Regions from separate parts of the Pseudoalteromonas sp. A41-2 genome, predicted to be linked through region 2. Evidence: predicted binding sites of a transcription regulator. Region 2 holds the regulator's gene; each other region holds the start of a gene.
The links. Region 2 encodes LexA, which represses DNA repair genes until DNA is damaged. Its sites were predicted from a motif close to TACTGTATNNNNATACAGTA; they were not measured.
Positions count from the first base shown of each region.

Region 1 (3,289 bases), 1.6 Mb from region 2:
GTGACAAAATCCTTGTTAGCAGTGATGAAAGCGGCATCTATAGCCTCTATGAAATTGATATTAAAACAGCGAACAAAACACGTTTAACAAACTTTGAAGACAGCACCTATGCTGTTCGCTATTTTCCAAATGATGAGCGCGTATTATTTACCAAGGACTCAGGCGGGAACGAGCGCTATCATATTTATGTACGTGAGACAGACGGCACTGTCAAAGACCTAACTCCTGGCAATGAAACTCGTGCCAGCTTTGCGGGCTTTACAGACGATGGCAAACACTTTTTTATAACGAGTAATCAACGCGATCCTAAGTTTATGGATTTATATCGCGTAGACAGTTCACGCTATGAAATAACACCTGTTTATCAAAATACTCTTGGTCTAGATGTCGGGGCGATTAGCCCTGATGGCCGCTTTATTGCCTTATCAAAAAATAACTCTAATAAAGACAGTGATGTGTTCATTCTCGATACAATGAAAAAAACGCTCAAACCTGAGCTAATCACTCGTCATGATAATGAAGCGCAATATGGCCCTGAAACATTCTCAAAAGACAGCAAGTCTCTGTATTACTCGACCGATGCAAAAGGTGAATTTTCACAGGTTTGGCGCTATGACTTAACGACAGGTGAGCACAGCCCCGCCCTAAAAGATGACTGGGATGTCAGCTTTATTTACTTCTCAAAATCAGGGCGTTACCAAGTAAGTGGGGTTAATGCTGATGCCAGTACTAAAGTGACAATCATTGACACAAAAACCAATAAACAAATCGATATGCCTGCCTTGCCCCCGGGCAATTTACGTGGTGTAAGCTTTTCAGCTGATGAAAAGAGCATGGCGTTTTACCTAAATTCAGATACCTCGCCAAGTAACTTATTTGTTTGGCAATTAGGCGAAACGAAAGCAAAAAAACTGACCCATACTTTAAGCGATGCAATTGATCAAAATGATCTCGTTGAAAGCACGATTGTGCGTTTTAAAAGCTTTGACGGTTTAGAAATCCCTGGCGTTTTATATAAGCCCAAACAGGCTAATAGTAATAATAAAGTGCCTGCTCTAGTGTGGGTGCATGGGGGTCCGGGCGGCCAGAGCCGCACAGGTTACAGCGCAATGCAGCAGCATTTAGTTAATCATGGCTATGCTATATTTGCTGTAAACAATCGCGGTAGCTCTGGCTATGGTAAAACTTTTTTCCATTTAGATGATAAAAAGCATGGCACAGACGATTTGCAAGATATTGTCTACGGGAAAAAACACTTACAGAGCTTAGACTGGGTTGATGCTGATAAAATTGGCATTATGGGTGGCAGTTACGGTGGCTTTATGACGGCAGCGGCGCTGGCTTTCGAGCCTGAAGAATTTAAAGTGGGTATTAATATTTTTGGTGTAACTAACTGGGTAAGAACATTAAACTCTATACCACCTTGGTGGGAAAGCTTTAAAAAAGCGCTGTACGATGAAATGGGTGACCCTGCAACTGATGGCGAACGCCATCGAGCGATATCTCCCCTCTTCCATGCTAAAAACATTACGAAACCACTGATGGTTATTCAAGGTGCAAACGACCCTCGTGTATTGCAAGTTGAGAGTGATGAGCTTGTTGCCGCAGTAAAAGCGAATGGTGTCCCCGTAGAATACGTGTTGTTCGATGACGAAGGTCATGGTTTTACTAAAAAAGAAAACCGTATCAAAGCATCAAACGCGTACCTTGAGTTTTTAAATACGTACTTGAAAAACTAAATTTTAGAAGCCGGTGTACACCGGCTTCTTTATCAAAACACCTGTATAAACCTCAAATATCCTGCATACAAACTACTGTATAAACTTCGATATAAAACACTATATATATTATTTCATCCATTTTTCACAAAATATCACACTGCAAAGAAACAAAATAACCAATTGTTTTTAAAGATTTAATTTTTTAAAATTATTAAAAGCTGAATAATTGGTTAAAAAAATAGCAAAAAAACACTTGCGCAAAAACACTGTATAAACTACTGTATACACATACTGTATAAACAACCAGTGAGTGAAAGTTATGTTACAGCCAATTACCTTAAGAACCGTTAAAAGCTATCAACAAGATAACGACAAAGCGTCGGTTAATTTAATTCAAATTGAAGACGAAATTTCAGCAACATTTGAGCTATTAAAGGTATTACATCACTATAACAGTCAAAGTGCGTGGACATTGTTAATTGCACCTGATCATGTGCCAAGTAAAGCATTACTCGATTCATGTTCAATCGACACCAGTAAACTGTTAGTGATCAGACAAAAGCACCTTGTGAATCTTGAATATGTGTTAAGTTCGGCGCTGCACAACGGTAACTTTGCCGCAGTGATCACCTGGACAGATATTGTCAGCAACAATCAACTAGATTCTATGACTCTTAATTTAGAACACGCATCTGCAAAGTTTTACTGCTTCACCAAAAGCAACCCATTAAACAATTTAGTACCGCAGCCACAATAGGCTTGCTAAAATAGCAATTTATTGTTTTAGGTAAGTTGTTATGACATCACTCACACACTCCCTTTGTCCTTGTGGCAGCAAACAAGATTTCTCGCTTTGCTGCCAATCTTTGCACGCAGGCGATAGCCAAGCGCAAACGCCGGAACAACTTATGCGTTCTCGCTTTAGTGCTTATGCCTTAAAAGATGCAAAATATGTCTTTACAACATACGCACAAAGCCAACAAACCGCTAACCCTGTTAGCGAAATCAAAGATTTTGCTAATAGCTGTCGTTTTACCAAGCTAAGCGTTTTAGATACTGAATATAACGAGCAAGAAGGTTTTGTAGAATTTAAAGCAAATTACTTTTACCAAAACTTGTATTGTGAGTTACACGAGAAATCGCGTTTTATTAAAGAAGATGGACTATGGCGTTACCTTGATGGTGAAATAACGCCCGTTGCTGATATTAAAATTGGCCGTAATGATGAATGCCCTTGCGGTAGCGGCAAAAAATATAAAAAGTGTCACGCAATTTAAATCACGGCTATTCACTTTTTATATAGCCAATCTAAACCTTGACTAGCCATTGTAGGGAAAGCCGTTGCGTGGTGGGCATGTGATATAAATCAACACAAAATAATGTCATTGTATTTCAGACAATAAAAATGGGCCTCAAGGCCCATTCTTAAATTCTATGAATTATAACGACTATTCTTCGTCAAATTCTTGTAACTGGCGTTGTGCTGGACGCGCTAGAATCTCGACATAAAACGATGTAAGCCCTTTTGCTTCAATATCGCTAATGCATTTATTAATTTCCGCCACATG
Region 1 covers NZ_CP065231.1:1,362,921-1,366,209, reverse strand. Annotated here, with positions in the region: gene IT970_RS06295 (S9 family peptidase) at 1-1,739, shown strand, start outside; gene IT970_RS06290 (SulA-like leucine-rich domain-containing protein) at 2,041-2,478, shown strand; gene IT970_RS06285 (YchJ family protein) at 2,519-2,998, shown strand; gene IT970_RS06280 (DUF6172 family protein) at 3,170-3,289, opposite strand, start outside.
Region 1: a site for LexA is predicted at 1,998-2,017, ahead of IT970_RS06290 (SulA-like leucine-rich domain-containing protein). Genes of this name have one in related genera too.

Region 2 (3,289 bases):
CCCACGCATTGCGTTTATAAGTGATGACTGCTGCAAGTTGTTTTATTGAAAGCTGTTTATCAAACGCTTGCATCGCTGTACCTGGCTTACCATGTAAAACAATATCAATATGATCGTTCACATCGCCCAACACGATTGGGCTGCCTTTTAAGGCTGGAAATACACCCGGCAATCCCATGCCAGTGGGCTGATGGCAGGCTGCGCAGCTGGCCATATAGACTTGCTCGCCTAAAACAACTAATTCATCTTTCGAAAGAGTTTGATCAAGTAATGCGGCATCTGCAGCAGCGGCTTGTTCTTTCGCTTGTTTTGCGTCTGCAAGCCAAGTCGCAAACTCATCTTCTGGCAATGCCTCAACAACCACCGGCATAAAACCATGGTCTTTGCCACATAACTCTGCGCATTGGCCGCGGTACATACCGGGCTCGTTAATGCGTGTCCATGCTTCATTAATAAAGCCGGGATTGGCATCTTTTTTCACGGCAAAATCAGGAACCCACCAAGAATGTATTACATCATCAGAGGTCATTAAAAAACGTACTTTTTTGTTGATTGGTAACACCAGAGGTTTGTCGACTTCGAGTAGGTAGTGCTCTGTTTTTTCGGCTTGATTATCTATTTGATCTTTCGGTGTCGCTAAAATCGAATAGAAAGCAATATCTTCTCCCATGTATTCATAGTGCCACTTCCACTGCGACCCTGTTACTTTGATTGTAATATCTGCTTTTGAAGCATCTTCCATGGCAATAAGCGTTTTGGTGGCAGGGATCGCCATAGCGATTAAGATCACAAATGGAATTGCAGTCCAAAGTATCTCAACCTTCGTGCTTTCATGGAATTGGGCAGGCTTTGCCCCTTTAGACTTACGATGATGTATCAAAGCCCAAAACATCACCGCAAATACGATGATGCCAATCACACAACAAATAATAAATATCGTCATATGTAATTCATAAACATTATTACTTATATCAGTGACACCTTTACGCATATTGAATTGGCTATTTGCCAAAGCAAGTTGCGGAAGTGCTACCAATATAAGCCACAAGGTGTAACGCAGTTTACCCATGTGACAGCTCCTTTTAATGCTATTGCAAGACGCAAAGCGAAAAGGCGTTACAGCTGGTGCCCATTCGTTTTTTTTATTGTTTAAATACCCAAACCAATCGATGGTTGATGTGTCATCTGCAAACAGCTTGGGTCTGTGTATCATCACGACGCAGTGAACGACACACTCATTGTTTAACCCCCTTACACATTTGTTGTGTGTCTTTTTCGTAAATAGGTGTTAATACAATGTACTTAACCAATTAGTTAAAAAATGAGCAATAAGCAAGTTTTCGTGGTAATAAATGTTTATTTTGGTGCAAAAATAACAACTATAATCAGCGCGTTAATTAATACTTAAGGCAAGTATAAAAACTTAAAAAGAAAGGAAAACTGCGCCGTATAAGGCTTTATGTAGAAAGTAAGGGTTAACAAATCTTAGGTAAACGGTCAAAAACAAACAACGCACCAAATTGAATCAATTTGGTGCGTTGTTTCAAAAAAGTTTAGCAAAGCAGATAAAGGAATTACTCTGCTTGTAACGATTAACGCGTAATATAAAAAGCTACATCCAATCAGCGTTGCGAATAACCCCAACCGCTAAGCCTTCAATATTAAATGACTCATGCTCTAAGTCCACTTCAATCGGGGCAAACTCTTCATTTTCAGCATGCAAAAATACTTTACGTCCTGCTTTTTCTAAACGTTTTACAGTCACATCGTCATCGACACGTGCCACAACAACTTGGCCATTTTCTGCAACTTGCGTTTTGTGTACTGCCAGTAAGTCACCATCCATGATACCAATGTCTTTCATACTCATGCCGTTAACTCGCAATAAGAAGTCTGCAGCGGGTTTAAACAATGCAGGGTCAACCTGACAATGGCTTTCTACATGCTCTTGCGCCAAAATAGGTTCACCCGCGGCAACACGCCCAATCAGTGGTAAGCCAAGCTGTTCTGGCTCGTCTTCTTCGACTAATTGAATGCCTCGGCTTGCTCCAGGCTTCATTTTAATCATGCCTTTTTTTGCCAGTGCTTTTAGATGCTCTTCAGCGGCATTGGCACTTTTAAATCCCAATGTTTGCGCTATTTCAGCACGCGTAGGTGGCATACCAGTGTCTTTAATAAATACTTTAATAAGTTCTAAAATTTGCGATTGGCGTTTTGTTAATGGGCGCATACAACTGGTTTTCCATACAGTACATTTAACTGTGAGTATATACAGTTATCTGAAAATCGCAAATTTAAATTCCCCTTCCTCTCATGATAAAAAACAAGCATTGAACGGTGGGGATAGATACCATATTGTATACCGATATTTCACTTAAGAAGTTAGTTTGCGAAGGAAACACAATGAGCATTTGGTATCAACCATTCACCCTCGAATTATGTAAAGAACTCGAACAGGGTATTACTGGGCAAGGCACATTAATGAAAACAATGGGCATTGAAATAACCGAAATCGGCGACGATTATTTAGTGGCCACTATGCCCGCTATTCCAGAGCATCATAACCCTATGGGGATGGTCCATGGTGGTGCTAATGTTGTTTTAGCAGAGACTGTAGCAAGTTATGCAGCCAATTTTGTGGTCGACTTCACCGCATATTATGCTGTTGGCCAAGAAATAAATGCCAATCACATTAAAGCCTCTCGAAAAGGCCTCTTAACAGCCACGGCAAAGCCACTGCACTTAGGTAAGCGAACATCTGTATGGGAAATTAAAATAACGAATGCGGCAGGTGAACTATGCTGCGTATCACGAATGACCGCAGCGGTAGTCAAGCGTTAGTGATTAACGCTCAACAGGATAAATAGTAATTTCGAGCCCTGCGCCAATCGCTGAAATACGTAATAAGGTGTCTGCGTGCAGGGCTTGATTAAAACATTTAGGTGAGTCACCCGACTCAAACCCAATATCGAAAGTACGCTTTGAGCAAGACAACCATTGCTTTAATGCATTGCGTGAGCACGACTCTATAAGTTCACATAATTGGTTGATAGCTTTATCTGGTGTGCTGATATCAGCCGCGGCTTCAATACGTGCTAATTGACGGTATTCATCTTGGTCGTAATGTAAAACCATGGCGTTTTTCTTTAAATCAGCTACCAGCGCACTCATATCGTGTTTTGATTCAAGTTCCAGATCTACATTTAAAAATTGAATTTCCGACATACTCTCGTTTTTACCCTCTATTGATATCTCTGAAACTTTAACTCAGTTTTGTACATAAACCAAA
Region 2 covers NZ_CP065231.1:3,342,907-3,346,195, forward strand. Annotated here, with positions in the region: gene coxB (cytochrome c oxidase subunit II) at 1-1,069, opposite strand, end outside; gene lexA (transcriptional repressor LexA) at 1,613-2,230, opposite strand; gene IT970_RS15065 (PaaI family thioesterase) at 2,404-2,841, shown strand; gene IT970_RS15070 (hypothetical protein) at 2,845-3,225, opposite strand.

Region 3 (3,289 bases), 360 kb from region 2:
TGGGGGCACAAATTATTGCAATATCTCCGGATAGTCCAGAAAAGCTAGCCGAGACTAAAATAACCTCTGCGAACTATCAACTACTCTCTGATGATAGTTTGGCATTGAGCCAAACGTTGGGATTGGCATTTTATCTCGATGACAAGACCGCAAAAATTTATCGCAACAAGTTAGGGGTTAACTTTGTATCACTCGATGGCAAAGCACAGGTTGCGTTACCCGTTCCTGCTGTTTTTGTAGTAGATAAGCAAGGGCTTATCCACTTTCAGTATGCGAACCCTAATTATAAAGTTCGTTTAACAGAAGACGTATTGTTAGCCGCAGTTAAATCAGTGAGCGAACAATAAACACACTATCGAGTGATTAATTAAGTAGGGCTTTAAGCCCTGCTTAACGACCTTGCGCAAACGCGTGCCAAGACTCAATTAAATCAACAAAATCCTCAAAACCGCAGCCACTGCTTAAGCCATCTTCTTCAAGCATTAAATCATCATCCTGATATGCCATGAGATCTTCATTATCTTGATGAAGAGCATGGGCTTCAAACAACGCTTCGTCCTTACTCAAAATCAAATCTATTTCTTGGCCTTGCAGTGTTAAGGGCTCATGGCTATTTTTAACGGCGGAAATTAGCGCCTGGACCATCGCTATTTTTTCTTTGCCTATTTCTTCATTCAACCAACGACCGATAACTGCATGTTCAGTCGAAATTTTAATACGTAAACCGCTCATTGGATCGCGGATAAATTGATATTCCATCGTAAATACTCACAACTCTTGATGCAGTAATTATATCGGTTGCGGCATGCAGTAGCGAGTTCAGAAGGCCAAAAACAACACTAGCGCCCAATGGCGCTAGTGTTAATGCTGTTTAGATATATAAAAAATTGCTAGAGTCGCGACTTGAAACGCGCGGCATCAATGATTGCCCATAGGTATACAATCGGAAGTAATATGAAACCAACGGCGACATAAATTAATACCCCACTTATGATCCACGCTAAGAAAAATGCGATCGCCGCCATCAAACGACCTTGCACCAGTTGCCCTAAACCGGGAAAAAAGATATTACATATTGCTGCGATTACATTACCGCCAGAACCTTGCTCTGCCATACTAACCTCTGTAGTTTTTGATGATTATACTTTTTATAAACACACTTCATGCCAACTTATTATATTTTATAAATCAACACGTTAAATTTCACACTGTTTTTATTTTAGTTCTTTTTGCCACAAATAGGTCAAATTCACAATTTTTATTATGCAATTTTAATAACTTGCCAAAATAGCTGTTTATAAAAACAGTATTTTATTTAGCCTTGCATAAACACCTGTTATACTCCTCTCATTATAGATTGAAAAGGCGTAACGATGGACGTTTCTGAATTACTCGATGGCTTAAATGACAAACAACGGGATGCAGTCGCAGCCCCATTGCAAAATATGCTAGTACTTGCTGGTGCAGGTTCTGGTAAAACTCGAGTACTTGTTCATCGTATCGCATGGCTAATGCAAGTTGAGCAAGCCTCTGCCTACAGTATTTTTGCCGTCACCTTTACCAATAAAGCTGCAAAAGAGATGCGCTCTCGCGTAGAAGAAACCTTAAAAGCGCCTGTTGGTGGCATGTGGATTGGCACTTTCCACGGGTTGTCTCACCGTATTTTGCGTGCACATCATCGTGAAGCAAAATTACCTGAAAGCTTTCAAATCTTAGATTCAGACGATCAGCAGCGAATGATCAAACGCTTACTTAAAGCAATGAATATCGATGATAAAAAGTGGCCAGCGAAACAGTTTAGCTGGTACATCAGTGCTAAAAAAGACGAAGGTCTGCGCCCTAAAGATATTCAGGCTTACGATATCAATGAGCAAATGATGCTGAAAGTTTATGCAGCATATCAAGAAGCATGTGATCGTGCTGGTTTGGTCGACTTTGCAGAAATTTTATTACGCTGCTACGAAGTACTTAACAATCACCCTACGTTACTGCGTCATTATCAGCAGCGTTTTGCTCATATGTTGGTAGACGAGTTCCAAGATACCAACACGATTCAATATGCTTGGTTAAAGCTGCTAGCAGGAAACACCAACAGTATTATGATAGTGGGTGATGATGACCAAAGTATCTATGGTTGGCGCGGTGCACGTATTGAGAATATTAAACGCTTTTTAACCGACTTCGAAGCCGAAACCATTCGTCTTGAGCAGAACTACCGCTCAACAGCCACAATATTAAAAGCCTCCAATGCGCTAATTAAAAATAATGCTGAACGCATGGGTAAAAGCCTCTGGACCGATGGTAACGAGGGTGAACCAATTTCGGTGTATGCCGCTTTTAACGAATTAGATGAAGCCCGTTTCGTAAGCAGTAAACTGCGTAGCTGGCTAAATGCTGGTAATGCCTTGCAAGATGCCGCGATTCTATATCGTAACAATGCGCAATCTCGTGTACTCGAGGAAGCCATGTTACAAGAAGGGCTTAAATACCGCATTTATGGCGGCATGCGCTTCTTCGAGCGTCAAGAGATTAAAGACGCCCTTTCGTACCTGCGCTTAGTGGGTAATCGCCAAGATGATGCCGCCTTTGAGCGCGTTATTAACACCCCTGCTCGTGGCATTGGAGATAAAACCCTCAGCCACATTCGTGACTGTGCGCGGAACGAGTCTCTTCCTCTGTGGTATGCTGCAAAAGCCATTATTGAACAGCAGCATCTATCTGGGCGTGCAGCCAGTGCAGTAACAAAATTTTTAGAGCTGGTTGAGCACATTGAAGACAAAATCAGTGATCTTACCTTAGAAGAGCAAGCTAAATACGCGATTCAAACTTCAGGGTTGATGGCCATGTACCAAGCTGAAAAAGGTGAAAAAGGCCGCGCTCGCGTAGAAAACTTAGAAGAGCTCATTAGTGCCTGTGGCCAATATGAGCTACCTGAAGACGAAGAATTCAGCTCACCACTGCAAGGCTTTCTTGCGTACACTTCTCTCGAATCAGGCGAAGGTCAAGCCGATGAGCACGAAGATGCCGTGCAAATGATGACACTTCACTCAGCAAAAGGCCTTGAGTTCCCGCTTGTTTTTATGGTGGGTGTTGAAGAAGGCATGTTTCCTTCACAGCAAAGTAATGAGGAGTCTGGTCGCTTAGAAGAAGAGCGCCGTTTGTGTTATGTAGGCATGACCCGAGCGATGGAAAAGCTGTACATTAGTCACGCTGAAACTCGCCGTTTATATGGCCAAGAAAAATACCACAGCCCCTCTCGATTCTTGCGCGAAATGCCAGAAGACTGTGT
Region 3 covers NZ_CP065231.1:145,472-148,760, reverse strand. Annotated here, with positions in the region: gene IT970_RS00735 (peroxiredoxin-like family protein) at 1-347, shown strand, start outside; gene IT970_RS00730 (YacL family protein) at 391-759, opposite strand; gene IT970_RS00725 (hypothetical protein) at 891-1,115, opposite strand; gene uvrD (DNA helicase II) at 1,374-3,289, shown strand, end outside.
Region 3: a site for LexA is predicted at 1,290-1,309, ahead of uvrD (DNA helicase II). Genes of this name have one in related genera too.